Regions from separate parts of the Paenibacillus sp. S25 genome, predicted to be linked through region 3. Evidence: riboswitches for the same ligand, from Rfam matches in the RefSeq annotation. Region 3 holds a riboswitch; each other region holds the start of a gene.
The links. Region 3 has a riboswitch for thiamine pyrophosphate ahead of KAI37_RS13510 (thiamine phosphate synthase). Riboswitches for the same ligand answer to the same signal wherever they lie in the genome.
Positions count from the first base shown of each region.

Region 1: another riboswitch for thiamine pyrophosphate. It lies ahead of KAI37_RS02220 (ABC transporter substrate-binding protein); the one in region 3 lies ahead of KAI37_RS13510 (thiamine phosphate synthase).
Region 2: another riboswitch for thiamine pyrophosphate. It lies ahead of thiC (phosphomethylpyrimidine synthase ThiC); the one in region 3 lies ahead of KAI37_RS13510 (thiamine phosphate synthase).
Region 4: another riboswitch for thiamine pyrophosphate. It lies ahead of KAI37_RS04485 (ECF transporter S component); the one in region 3 lies ahead of KAI37_RS13510 (thiamine phosphate synthase).

Region 1 covers NZ_CP073683.1:495,585-498,705, reverse strand. The annotation lists gene KAI37_RS02230 (bifunctional 2',3'-cyclic-nucleotide 2'-phosphodiesterase/3'-nucleotidase) at 1-169, opposite strand, end outside; gene KAI37_RS02225 (pyridoxamine 5'-phosphate oxidase family protein) at 390-824, opposite strand; TPP riboswitch at 1,095-1,204, shown strand; gene KAI37_RS02220 (ABC transporter substrate-binding protein) at 1,396-2,439, shown strand; gene KAI37_RS02215 (MTH1187 family thiamine-binding protein) at 2,936-3,121, shown strand, end outside.
Region 2 covers NZ_CP073683.1:807,373-810,493, reverse strand. The annotation lists gene thiC (phosphomethylpyrimidine synthase ThiC) at 1-1,475, opposite strand, end outside; TPP riboswitch at 1,663-1,775, opposite strand; gene KAI37_RS03605 (IclR family transcriptional regulator) at 1,931-2,674, opposite strand; gene KAI37_RS03600 (alpha/beta hydrolase) at 2,973-3,121, shown strand, end outside.
Region 3 covers NZ_CP073683.1:3,162,129-3,165,249, reverse strand. The annotation lists gene KAI37_RS13515 (ABC-F family ATP-binding cassette domain-containing protein) at 1-1,245, shown strand, start outside; TPP riboswitch at 1,339-1,447, shown strand; gene KAI37_RS13510 (thiamine phosphate synthase) at 1,712-2,305, shown strand; gene thiO (glycine oxidase ThiO) at 2,370-3,121, shown strand, end outside.
Region 4 covers NZ_CP073683.1:992,123-995,243, forward strand. The annotation lists gene KAI37_RS04475 (polynucleotide kinase-phosphatase) at 1-510, shown strand, start outside; gene KAI37_RS04480 (TatD family hydrolase) at 531-1,328, shown strand; TPP riboswitch at 1,373-1,482, shown strand; gene KAI37_RS04485 (ECF transporter S component) at 1,733-2,329, shown strand; gene KAI37_RS04490 (ABC transporter ATP-binding protein) at 2,329-3,121, shown strand, end outside.

The sequences.
Region 1 (3,121 bases), 2.7 Mb from region 3:
AGTTCATCAGGGACGCATGAATATCCGTTGTTTCCATAATCCGCAAATTCACTGTAGCGCTATCGCGAGAATTGCTAGCTGCCCAGGATGGAGCGGCTGAAAACACCAGCATACTACAAGCTACAACTGCTGCTGTAAACCCTTTAAACCAATTTTTACGAAATAACAAAATATACCCCTCCTCATTAAGGTGTATGCCTCATATACATACTTTTGCACATATATGTAAGCCTTGAACCCACCATTTCTATTTTAATCCAACGCCAGGCAAAAGAGTAGTCATTTACTTAAATTATTTATGAAAAAATAATTAATTTTCTCAAAAAATAAAAACCAGCAAACCTCCTTAAAAACTCGGAGATTCACTGGTTTGTCGATTTATATTCTTATTATTTATTCCACACTTGGCGCTCAGTTTGCTGACCCACATACTCAATGCGTGTCGGATTCACGTCCAGAATGACATAATCGGGATCATCCGGTCCGGAAAACCATTCCTTCAAGGAATCGTTCCACACTTGTTTGCGCAGCCCCTCATCAGCTGTAATCTGGACGGTAGCCTCCACTTCTACGACTTCCTTCGTACCGCCAACTTCATAACCCAGCAGCAGATAAGCATTCGGATTGTTTTTTAGCTCATCCACTTTATGTGTTTTTCGATCTGTCGCCAGATGAATGTTCATTCCATCGTTAAAAAGGGCCATATAGCGTACTTTCGGTTTGCCACCCTCTACCGTACCTAACGAGCAAAATTTGTTGTTATCCAAAGCCTTCACAATGGCTTGTTCCAGTTGGTTGCGATCCAATGTTTCCGTTTTACCCACAGTACAACAACTCCTTTTCACGAATTAGAATTCTCTACGGCCACGCCATTGGGCACCAGCCCATCTGAACCTACTTGCGTAGCTGTTCTGAAAATAACATGACCCGATCGAATCGGATTGATTCATGCTCATTTTCAGATCAAAGCTCACAGTAAAAGTGTACCCTGTCGTTCGGCAAATGAACCGTCATCTCTCCCTTCATGCTGGACAGACCCGCATTCAAGGCATATAATCGTCGTAGTAAACCCGAATAAATGAACCCATTAAACCATACAATGCCAGGGGTGCTGGAATCGGCCGGCTGAGAGTGTGTCCCAAGACACTGACCCTTACAACCTGATCTGGGTAATGCCAGCGTAGGAATGCTTAAGCAAGATGTGCCTTTTTTACATAGGACCATCCCTTACTTTGGTATATACAAGCGCAAGCGTCCCGGAAACTCGGGGCGCTTTTTTTATTGAAGATTATGTTGTTGGAAAGATCGCGTCCGGCAGATGTTATTTTTAGAAAATGGGGAACTTAAGCTGTCTGATTGGACGGATAACGGGTAATTAAAGGAGAGAACACAACGATGAAGCGCATGAAAATGTTAAGCCTGGGACTGATCAGTCTGTGGCTCATGGCCCTGACCCTGACCGCTTGCGGTGGAAGTGCCCCCACATCCCAAGAAGCGGCTCCCGCTACCGACACCCAAACGTCTACTCCGGCAAAGGGGCTCAAAGATGTTAAAGTCGTGCTCGACTGGACACCCAATACGAATCATACGGGACTCTATGTCGCTAAGGACAAAGGATTTTACGAAAAAGCGGGTTTGAATGTCCAAATTGTTCAACCTGGTTCAGGCGGAGCCGATCAAATGGTTGCTTCTAATGCTGCACCTTTTGGTATTAGCTACCAAGAAGGCGTCACACAAGCTCGTACGCAAGGTGTGCCGCTTGTATCCATCGCTGCGGTGATTCAGCATAATACCTCAGGCTTCGCAGCCCCAGTAGATCGCGGAATTAAGAGCCCGAAAGATTTTGAAGGTAAAAAATACGGCGGTTGGGGCTCTCCCGTAGAAGAAGCGGTCATGAAATCCATCATGGATTCAAACAAAGGCGATGTGAGCAAAGTGAAGATCGTCAACATGGGCAATGCAGACTATTTTACAGCCGTGAAGCGGGATATTGACTTTGCTTGGATTTTCTATGCATGGACCGGAATCGAAGCCGAGCTTCGAGGTGAGCCATTGGATATGCTGTATGTAAAAGATTATTCCAAAAGCCTTGATTACTATACGCCTGTAATTGTAAGCAACGAACAGACGATAAAAAATGATCCAGAGCTGGTCAAAGCGTTCATGGACGCTACCGCACAAGGCTATGAATACACTATCGCCCATCCAGAAGAAGCCGCGGACATCTTAAGCAAAGCTGTACCAGAGCTGGATAAAAAACTGGTGCTCGCCAGCCAAAAATGGCTAAGCCCGCGTTATCAGGACGATGCCGCGCAATGGGGCGTGCAAAAAGCAGAGGTATGGCAAAACTATTCGGACTGGATGTACGAACGCAAGCTGCTCAGCAAGCCTTTGGAAGTCGATAAAGCCTTCACAAATGACTTCTTGCCCAAGCGCTGACCATTTGTTAAAACGCAAAATAAGACCGAACTAGAGAAGTGAACGAAGCGCCACTAGGCAGTCGGATGGTGCCTCCCATCGCTGTTGTACCCAGAATTCTTTTATGAATATCCAGAGGTTGAAATCTGGGTACAAAGGCGAACGCTAACGCTTGTACAGCACCATTCCGCCCACTTCGTTCTCGTTCCACTTGGTTTATTCTTTAGTTTTTCATATTATCTAAGCGCTAAGTAGGTGCGCTTGTGTGTTAATAATGCCACACAAACCAGCTTTAAAAACAGGGTGCTTTTAAGGCGGTTGGCAGCGGAGCGGTTCATTTGAATCTGGAGAAGCGCAGCGTTCGCCTTTGCCGTTGGATTCTTAACTTTTAAAATTTATTCAAAGAATCCCATGGCAACAGCGATCGTAAGATCAAATGAAACGCGGAGCGGTCTCAAACGCCTTAAACCACCCTATGTTCTCTAAAACACTCCAAATAAAGGACAGGTGAATTTGCATGGCTAACACACTGCTCAGTATTCAAGTAATCCCTAAAACTCCTAATAATGAGGACTCTTACCCGTATGTAGATAAGGCGATTGAGGTCATTCAGCGCTCCGGCGTCAAACATCAAGTGAATCCATTGGATACGACCATGGAGGGCGAGCTCGACGAGTTGCTGAAAGTGGTCAAAGAAATGCAC
Region 2 (3,121 bases), 2.4 Mb from region 3:
TTGGGCAGACCCAAATGCTCCTTAGGCGTAACATAGCACAGCATGGACGTCCCGAACCAACCGATCATCGCCGCCCCGATGGCTGAAGTAATATGATCATATCCGGGGGCAATATCCGTCGTGAGCGGCCCCAAGGTATAGAAAGGAGCTTCCTTACAAATCTCCATTTGTAAATCCACATTCTCTTTGATTTTATGCATAGGGACATGTCCTGGCCCTTCAATCATGACCTGAACATCATGCTTCCATGCGATTTGCGTTAGCTCGCCCAACGTTTCCAGCTCTGCAAACTGTGCTTCATCATTCGCATCATAGATACTACCTGGACGTAGACCATCCCCGAGAGAAAAGGCCACATCATAGGCTCTCATAATTTCGCAGATTTCTTCAAAATGTGTATACAAAAAATTCTCCTGATGGTGCGCAAGGCACCAGGCTGCCATGATCGACCCGCCACGGGATACAATTCCCGTCATTCTATTCGCCGTCATCGGTATATACCGCAGCAATACACCCGCATGAATTGTAAAATAGTCCACTCCCTGCTCCGCCTGCTCAATCAGCGTATCGCGATACAGCTCCCACGTCAGCGCTTCTGCTTCGCCGTTCACCTTTTCAAGTGCCTGATAGAGCGGCACAGTCCCAATTGGTACAGGAGAATTCCGAATGATCCATTCACGTGTTGTATGGATATTACGGCCTGTGGACAGGTCCATAACTGTATCCGAGCCCCAACGCACAGCCCAGGTCATTTTCTCCACTTCCTCCTCGATGGAGGAGGTAACCGCAGAATTGCCAATGTTCGCATTGATCTTCACGTGAAAATGACGCCCAATGACCATTGGCTCACTTTCCGGGTGATTGATATTCGAAGGCAAGATGGCTCGTCCAGCCGCCAACTCCTGCCGTACAAACTCAGGCTCCACCCCTTCGCGGATCGCCGCAAATTCCATTTCTGGCGTAATGATCCCTTGCCGCGCATAATGCATTTGTGTCACTGTACGACCTTGCGAAGCACGAAGCGGACGGTTGGTCACGCCGGGAAATTCCACTGTCTCCCGTTTGAAGCCAGTTTTCAGTCCATTATCCTCCGGCTGTACAGCGCGTCCCTCGTAAGCCTCCACATCGCCCCGTTCCAGTGCCCAAGCTCGCCGTAATGGAGGCAGGCCCTGACGGATATCGACCTGATAGGCTTCGTCAGTCATGGGACCGCTTGTATCATATACACGCAATGGCTCATGATGCTCCGTGCCCTGCGGCGTATGTGTAGGATGAAGAGCAATTTCGCGCTCTGGCACGGCAATGTCCGGCCGTGAGCCTTGAATATATACCTTACGGCTCCCTGGAAAGGGCGTTACCCCATTGGCTTGATCCCCGTTTGTCTTCTCTACCTCAACTTCTTTTGTTCCTACCAATCTTACTTCGTTTGATTTCAATTCTGTTCCTTTTGTTCCTTCTGCTTCTGTCGGCTTCATTGTCCATTCCTCCCGTTTCGATGAAATGACACACCGATCCGGAACCATTCCCAGGGTGGCGCTGATCTATGCAAAAAAGCCGGTTCCCTAGGGAACCGGCTAATCTAACGAGGCAGCTATCCAGACAGTACGCATGTGGAATAATCCTATTCCAATGCGTCACCGTAGACAGCAGCCGCGTATACATTTCATTGGCCGATTACTTCCCTACGCTGGTATGATCCAGATCAGGTGCAAAGGGTCCGGAATCTTGCACGATTCCATCTCAGCCCGGCATTACAGGCTCCCCCAGTAACTGTGATACTTCTATTCACATGAGGCGGCTATAACAGACATCCCGCCATCCTTACCAGACTACTTTAAATTTATAGCTTTGGCAACCCTTCTAGGTTCACTTTACCAAGGAGACACTCCCCATCAAATCACTCTGCTTGCTTCAACTGTGTTCATTCTTGTTACGGAAGCATAAGCCCCATTTCCTTCGCCGCTTCAATCAAAATCGGAGCAAAGTCATGTAGCGTCTCGGGTGCAAGCCGACTGACCGGACCGGATACAGATAAAGCCGCAGTGACCTGTCCCTTCCGGTTTACAATTGGCGCAGCCACAGCAGCAGCCCCTGGCTCCCGTTCTTCATAGCTGGTCGCATAGCCCTTCTCGCGGATGTCCTGTAGCTGGGCTTTATAGACCTCCGGGTCTACCGAGGGCGGCCATTCATCCCCGCTTAGCAGAGCTTCCAGCTCCTGCGGCGGCATAAAGGCTGCCAGCACCTTGCTGGAGGCCCCTACAGCAAGCGGCATACGCGCACCTACAGGCGCGACCCTGCGAATCGCCTGATTGCTCTGCACGGCTTGTATGCGAATACGCATGCTGCCGTCCCGTAAGTACAAGCTGACCGTCTCGCCCAAACGGTCACGTAATCCTTCCATTGCAGGCTGTAACAACACCGCCGGCTCGTCACTTTGGGACAAATGCGTGGATAGCTCCCAAATGCGGAAGCCAAGTCGATATTTTTCCGTTTCGGCATTCCGAACGACAAAGCCCCGATCCTCCAACGTAGTCAGCAGCCGATGAACCGTGCTTTTATGTAGACCAATTTTGGAGGCAATCTCCGTCAGGCCAAGATCCGAATCTGCGGTAAAACACAGCAGTATATCAAGTGCACGCTCTACAGCGCGAACGGTTAATTTACGGTCTTCCATCGTGAACCGCTCCTCTTGTATCCATATTCGTTTCACACTATGAAACATGGTTACATAAATTATATAGAATAGTCGCGGCTACTGTAAACCGATGTTTTTGTGACAACCATATTACAGAACGAGAACAAACATCGACAATTCTTTGCATCATTTTTACTTTTCCGGTTCAGGCGTTGACTTTGGATAATCCCCATCATACGATAATAGGTATCTATACGGATCTACACTATCATTTTCAAGTGGAATTATACCTATATTCTATGAAACGAAGATCAATTTTATATAAGGAGGCTCTTACATGATTTCGACATCCCAGCGCAACTCTCAGCTACAGACCGCTGTTCAGGAGCCGTCCACCCCACTCTTTAATCCCCGTCTGCTGCGGTTCAAGCACGTTGTGATTGCTCTGCTGCTGTCGGTCGTCTTTTTTCTGTTGTTTTGTTTTAT
Region 3 (3,121 bases):
ATTACTGACAAAATGGGGGATGCTTCTCCCGAAGAGTTGGAAGTGCTGCTGGAACAGATGGGTGAAATTCAGGAGCAACTGGATATGGGGGATTTTTACCTCATTGATGTGAAGGTTGAAGAAATGGCGAATGGACTGGGACTCTCGGCCATAGGACTGGATCGGGATGTATCTGCACTTAGCGGCGGGCAACGGACAAAGGTGCTTCTTGCTAAGTTGCTGTTGGAAAAGCCAAATGTCCTGCTGCTGGATGAGCCTACCAACTATTTGGATGTCGAGCATATCGAATGGCTTACGCGCTATTTGAAGGATTATCCCTATGCTTTTATTCTTATTTCACATGATACTGAGTTTATGAATCAGGTCGTTAATGTTATTTACCATCTTGAATTTGCCAAGATGACCCGTTATTCAGCTAACTATGAAAAGTTTCTTGAGATGGCAGATCTGAACAAGGCTCAGCATATTGATGCTTATGAGAAGCAACAGGACTTTATTAAGAAACAGGAAGATTTTATTCAGCGTAATAAGGCGCGTGCATCTACATCAGGCCGAGCAAAGAGCCGTGAAAAGCAGCTTGATCGGATCGAACGTATTGATAAGCCTGAAGAAGCTGCGAAGCCAACCTTTCAATTCAAAGAAGCACGTGCGAGCGGAAAGACGGTATTTGAGGGTATTGATTTTGAGATTGGTTATACGCATGCCCTATTGCCTAAAATGTCCATGACGATTGAACGTGGTGAAAAGATTGCAATTGTCGGCTACAACGGTGTTGGTAAATCGACATTGCTCAAAACCATTCTGGGAAAAATTCCACCAATCAGTGGAAAAACCTATCAAGGTGATTTTTTGCAGCCCGCTTATTTTGAGCAGGAAGTAAAGGCGGAGAAAATTACACCGATTGACGATGTGTGGAATGAATTCCCGCATTTGAACCAGCATGAAGTACGAGCGCATTTGGCGCGTTGCGGTTTAAAGAATGAGCATATCACGCGTCCGCTATCTGCGCTCAGTGGTGGAGAACAGGCTAAAGTCCGTCTTTGCAAACTGTTAATGCGTGAAAGCAACTGGGTACTGTTCGATGAGCCTACCAACCACTTGGATGTTAAAGCTAAGGATGAGCTGAAACGTGCCTTGAAGGAATACAAAGGGACCGTTTTGCTTGTGTCTCACGAACCGGACTTTTACGAGGATTGGGTAACCAAAACGTGGAATGTGGAAGAGTGGTCAAGTAAAGTTAACTAAAATCAGCTAAATCCAATTCTGCATATTTCACACGAAGTGGGGTTTGCAGAATTAGGAAAATATGCTAAGCTATCTTTAGCTTATACAATAAAATAGTCACACTAGGGGAGCCGCCCATGCGGCTGAGACGGAATAAATGGATTTCGGACCCTTTGCACCTGATCTGGGTTATGCCAGCGTAGGGAAGTGAGCGCCGTACAAACAAGGCAACACCATCTTTATTTTGTTTGTGCGTGGGACGATACACGTATACGGATATCATTGTCCGTTCGATTATTGGACGTTCGTTAAACCACTTCCTTGGGGAAGTGGTTTTTTTGCGTTTCGTTCATTTTAAGTTGTTCGAGCTTCCGTAGACGATTCACATACAATCCCCTTTCATTTCTGCTGGTAGACGTGGCTGACTAAGCATAGATCCTCTAGTCCAATGTGAGGTGAAGAGAAAATCGAATTACACGCAATTTCGATGGAAAAGGGCACTTTTGGACAAGCCGCCCAAGTGGCTGCTGTGATTTGTCCGTATGTTCATTATGTACACGCACGTTTGAAACAAAATGGTGCCTCTGCATTGCTTTCTTTGACTCGCAGCATGGTGGAGCAGGAAGTTCCTTTGCAACAAATTGTAGTAAATGATCGTGTGGATGTAGCTTTACTTACTTTGGTTGGAGCCGTCCAGCTACCAGCTAATGGATTACCCGTTGCGGATGTGAAAAGCCTTCTTCCAAAGGGTACACGCTGTGGAGCATCTGTGCATTCATTGGAGGAGGCGCAGGCTGCCGAGCGGGCAGGAGCGGACTATGTACTTTATGGTCACGTATATGAGACCCATTGTAAGCCCGGTATTGTACCGCGGGGTTTAGCTCAGCTTGAACATATTTGCAGGCTGTCGAACATTCCGGTGATCGCGCTGGGCGGCATACAACCGCACCATATCCCGGAGCTTTATAGGGCCGGAGCAAGCGGTATTGCGGTGATGTCTGGTATATGGGAGGCTGAGTCGCCTGTTGCAGCTGCGATGGAATACAGGCGAATGGCAGATCTTGTAGTTCACAGCCTGTAGCGAAAAAACGAGAGTAAAGGCAAGCTGAAAGCAGAATGGTTTATGGAGAGGAGACACGGGACCAATGCTAAAGATACACACGGAGGCAAGAGCGATAGGACACGCTGAATGCTTGGTCATAGGTGGAGGTGTCATCGGCAGTTCCATTGCTTATCATGTGGCCAAGGAGGGAAGAAGTACGATCATGCTGGAACGATTGATCCCGGGTGAGGGAGCCTCAGGAGCAGCGGTTGGAATGCTGGCAGCGGAAAGTGAAGAGTTCATCGACTCTGAGCTGGCACGATTTGCTCGCATAAGTCGAGACGCATTCCCTGAGCTTGTCTGTGATCTGGAGCGTTTGTCAGGTATTTCGGTAGAATTCCGTACAGAAGGATTTGTGACCCCTTTCCGTACGGAAACTGAAGGCCAAAAACGCTGGAAAGCTGCTAAAACGCGAGAGGATGATTGTCCTATCTGGTGGGATGCGAGGGAATTGGCCCGACGAATTCCAGGTTTGGATGAACAAGCGATCGGGGCAATATATCGTTCAAAGGAGACACAAGTGGCTCCTGTCCAGCTTTGTCGTGCTTATGCAGGTGCTGCTGCGGTGCTGGGGGCAACGGTATGGTCTGGTACACAGGCAGAGCAACTGGTCATGCAGGATGGTCGAGTTTGCGGTGTCCGAACAGATAGTGGCTTTTTTTCGTGCGATCAGGTCATTATTGCCGGAGGCTTGGATAGCATGAAATTGCTAGCGCAAGTTGGATTTGAATATCCACTTTATCCGGTCAAGGGAGAAGCGGTAGCGGTCTCCTTGAAGGATCACCCGTTAGAATA
Region 4 (3,121 bases), 2.2 Mb from region 3:
ATTCGTATCGCACCGTTCCATACGCTGGCACACAGCGGAAAGACTTTTTTCGGCCATTCTCATATTTGGCATATGGAGCAAAACCGGGAGCTGGCTGGGCTGTCTTCTCTGTTTATGGAGACAGAGTATCGCGTTATCACGGACGAAGCAAGCGAGGAAGAGGTCATTCGCTGGTGGAACGAGATGACAGAGGATGGTCATGAGGGGATTGTGATCAAGCCGGAACGCTTTTTGATGAAAAATCGGGACAAGATGATTCAGCCTGCAATCAAGGTGAGAGGCCGGAAGTATTTGCACATCATTTACGGTATGGATTATCTTGCCTCTGAGAATTTAAAGCGTCTGAAGCAGCGTCGAACGAACAAAAAGGAGCGTCATGCCCTGATGGAGGGAGCGCTTGGTATGGAAGCCGTGGAACGTTTTGTCCGCAAGGATACGGTAGATCGTATTCATGAATGCGTCCTTGCCGCGCTATCTCTGGAATCGGAGCCGATTGATCCGAGATTGTAGTTTGCGAAGGAGGGATTGAGATGGAAAGGGGTACACCGTTAATTGATATTGGCGTGAACTTGATGCACCGTTCGTTTCATGCGGATCGGGAACAGGTGGTAGAGAGAGCCGCAGCTGTAGGAATTTCACCCCTGATTATTACCGGGACCAGTGTCCGCAGCAGTCGGGAGGCTTCTCAGTATGCAGCACGTTATCCGGGCAAGCTGTATGCGACAGCTGGCGTGCATCCCCATGATGCCAAAGACTGCAGCGCAGATACGATTCAGCAGCTCCGCCAGCTGGCGAGTCAGCCGCAGGTCGTATCCATAGGGGAATGCGGATTGGACTATAACCGTGATTTTTCGCCGCGTGATGTGCAGCGCCGATGGTTTGGCGAGCAAATCCAACTGGCGGGTGAGCTGAATATGCCGTTATTTTTGCATGAACGAGATGCACATGAGGATTTTGTCGCTATGCTTCGGGAGTATCAAGGGCTTGTCGATAAAGCGGTAGTGCATTGTTTTACCGGCACGGAACAGGAATTGCATAGGTATGTAGAAATGGGACTGTATATCGGGATCACCGGCTGGATTTGCGACGAACGGCGTGGCAAACATCTGCGTGAACTGGTCAGAGATATTCCCTTGGACCGTCTGATGATTGAAACAGATGCTCCATTTTTGACCCCGCGTAATTTGCCCGTGAAGCCCAAAGAAGGGCGTAATGAATCGATGTATCTCGCTCACATTGCTGCTGCGGTTGCCGAATGTACAGGCCGAAGCATGATGGAGATCGAAATCGCCACGACGGAGACAGCCAAACGTTTCTTCGGATTATAGGATTGTCAAAGCCATAGATGTGGTATATATTATAGTGAATTAAAAAAGCATTGTCGGGAGCTTGAGAAAGTCAGGCTGAGAGGGTGGCCCTTGCCACTGACCGTGAAATCTGATCTGGGTAATGCCAGCGTAGAGAAACCAAGAACACTATACAGGAATGCCGCTTGTTTTGCGGTTGTCGATAGATTCAATGTATGTCCTAGCATTTTACCTTGATCCTGACTTTGGCTTGGTATCAGTGTAGAAGCTTAGACTACTGGTTATATAAGGCATATCGACGAATGATGTTTTGTATGGTACTTCACCTTTTACTGCGCATAAAGCTTGCCTGGAGATTCAGCTCCAGACAAGCTTTTTTTTATGGCCAAGAGGCCAATTATAAGGAAAAAGGGGAGCACGCAATAATGAATACTGCTGTAAGAGCGTCCAAAGGGTTGAAGCTGACTGATATTTTGGTCACGATTGTGATCGCTGTTGTGTTCGGGTTAGTCTACAAAATATGGGGACCTGCCTATGATTTAATGAAACCATTTGGTCTACACGCCGAGCAACTGATGTATGGCATGTGGTTTATGGCAGGCACGTTTGCTTATCTCATCATTCGCAAGCCAGGTGTTGCAATTTTGGCAGAGGTGGCAGCGGCAACGGTCAGTGCTTTTTTGGGAAGCGAATGGGGGATGTCCACTTTGTACTATGGCCTGCTGCAAGGCTTGGGGGCGGAGCTGTTTTTTGCGGCTTTTCTGTATCGGAACGCAAACCTGTGGGTTGCTTCGCTAGCTGCGGCTGGGGCGGCTGTCGCTTCTCTAATTTTAGACTTCAGCTACGGGTATATTGATCAGCTTTCGACCTGGAACTATGTTTTGTATATTGGTTTTCGCATGATTGGCAGCATTGTGATTGCCGGGGTATTCGCTTTCTATCTGGCTAAGGCATTGGAGGTAACCGGAGTTACGCGAAGTTTGAGGCCTGCAACGGAACAAGATTATAAGGGGCTGGATTGATGAGCCAGGCAACCGAAGATGTGGTGGCTTCGATCACCCGTCTTCGGTTGAAATTCCCCGGTGAGCAGGAGCTGCTTTTTCACAATATGTCTTTGTCTGTCCGCAAGGGAGAAAAGCTGCTGCTACTGGGACCGAGTGGATGCGGTAAATCAACGCTGCTCCAAGTGCTAAGCGGTCTGATTCCACGCACGATAGAAGTGCCTATGAAATGCGATGCTGCTGTAATCCCAAGTGTCTCAGGTATTGTATTTCAAGATCCTGATACGCAGTTCTGTATGTCATATGCAGATGAGGAACTGGCTTTTGTGTTGGAAAATAATCAGGTTCCTCGTGAGCAGATGCGATCCCGTATTCGCGAGCTGCTGATGCAGGTTGGTCTATCGACGGAGGATATACACATGCCCATTGGCAGCATGTCACAGGGAATGAAGCAGCGGCTGGCGATTGCGTCTGTGCTGGCTATGGAGCCAGAAGTGCTTTTTCTGGATGAGCCCACGGCTTTGTTGGACGAGGAAGGCACTACACAGGTGTGGGATACCATTCGCAACATTTCGGTAGACCAGACACTGGTGATCGTGGAGCATAAAATTAATGAAATTGTCCATGATGTGGACCGGATTGTAGTGCTTTCTGCTCAAGGGGAGATTATTGCGGATGGAAGGGCGGAAGAAGTATTTCATGTGCATCGGCAGGCATTGTCCGAGTACGGTGTGTGGTATCCGGGAGTATGGAATGAATCGTCTTCGCCACGTTGGAGTGAAGCGGTGACGCAACAGAACGGTGCGGGGATTG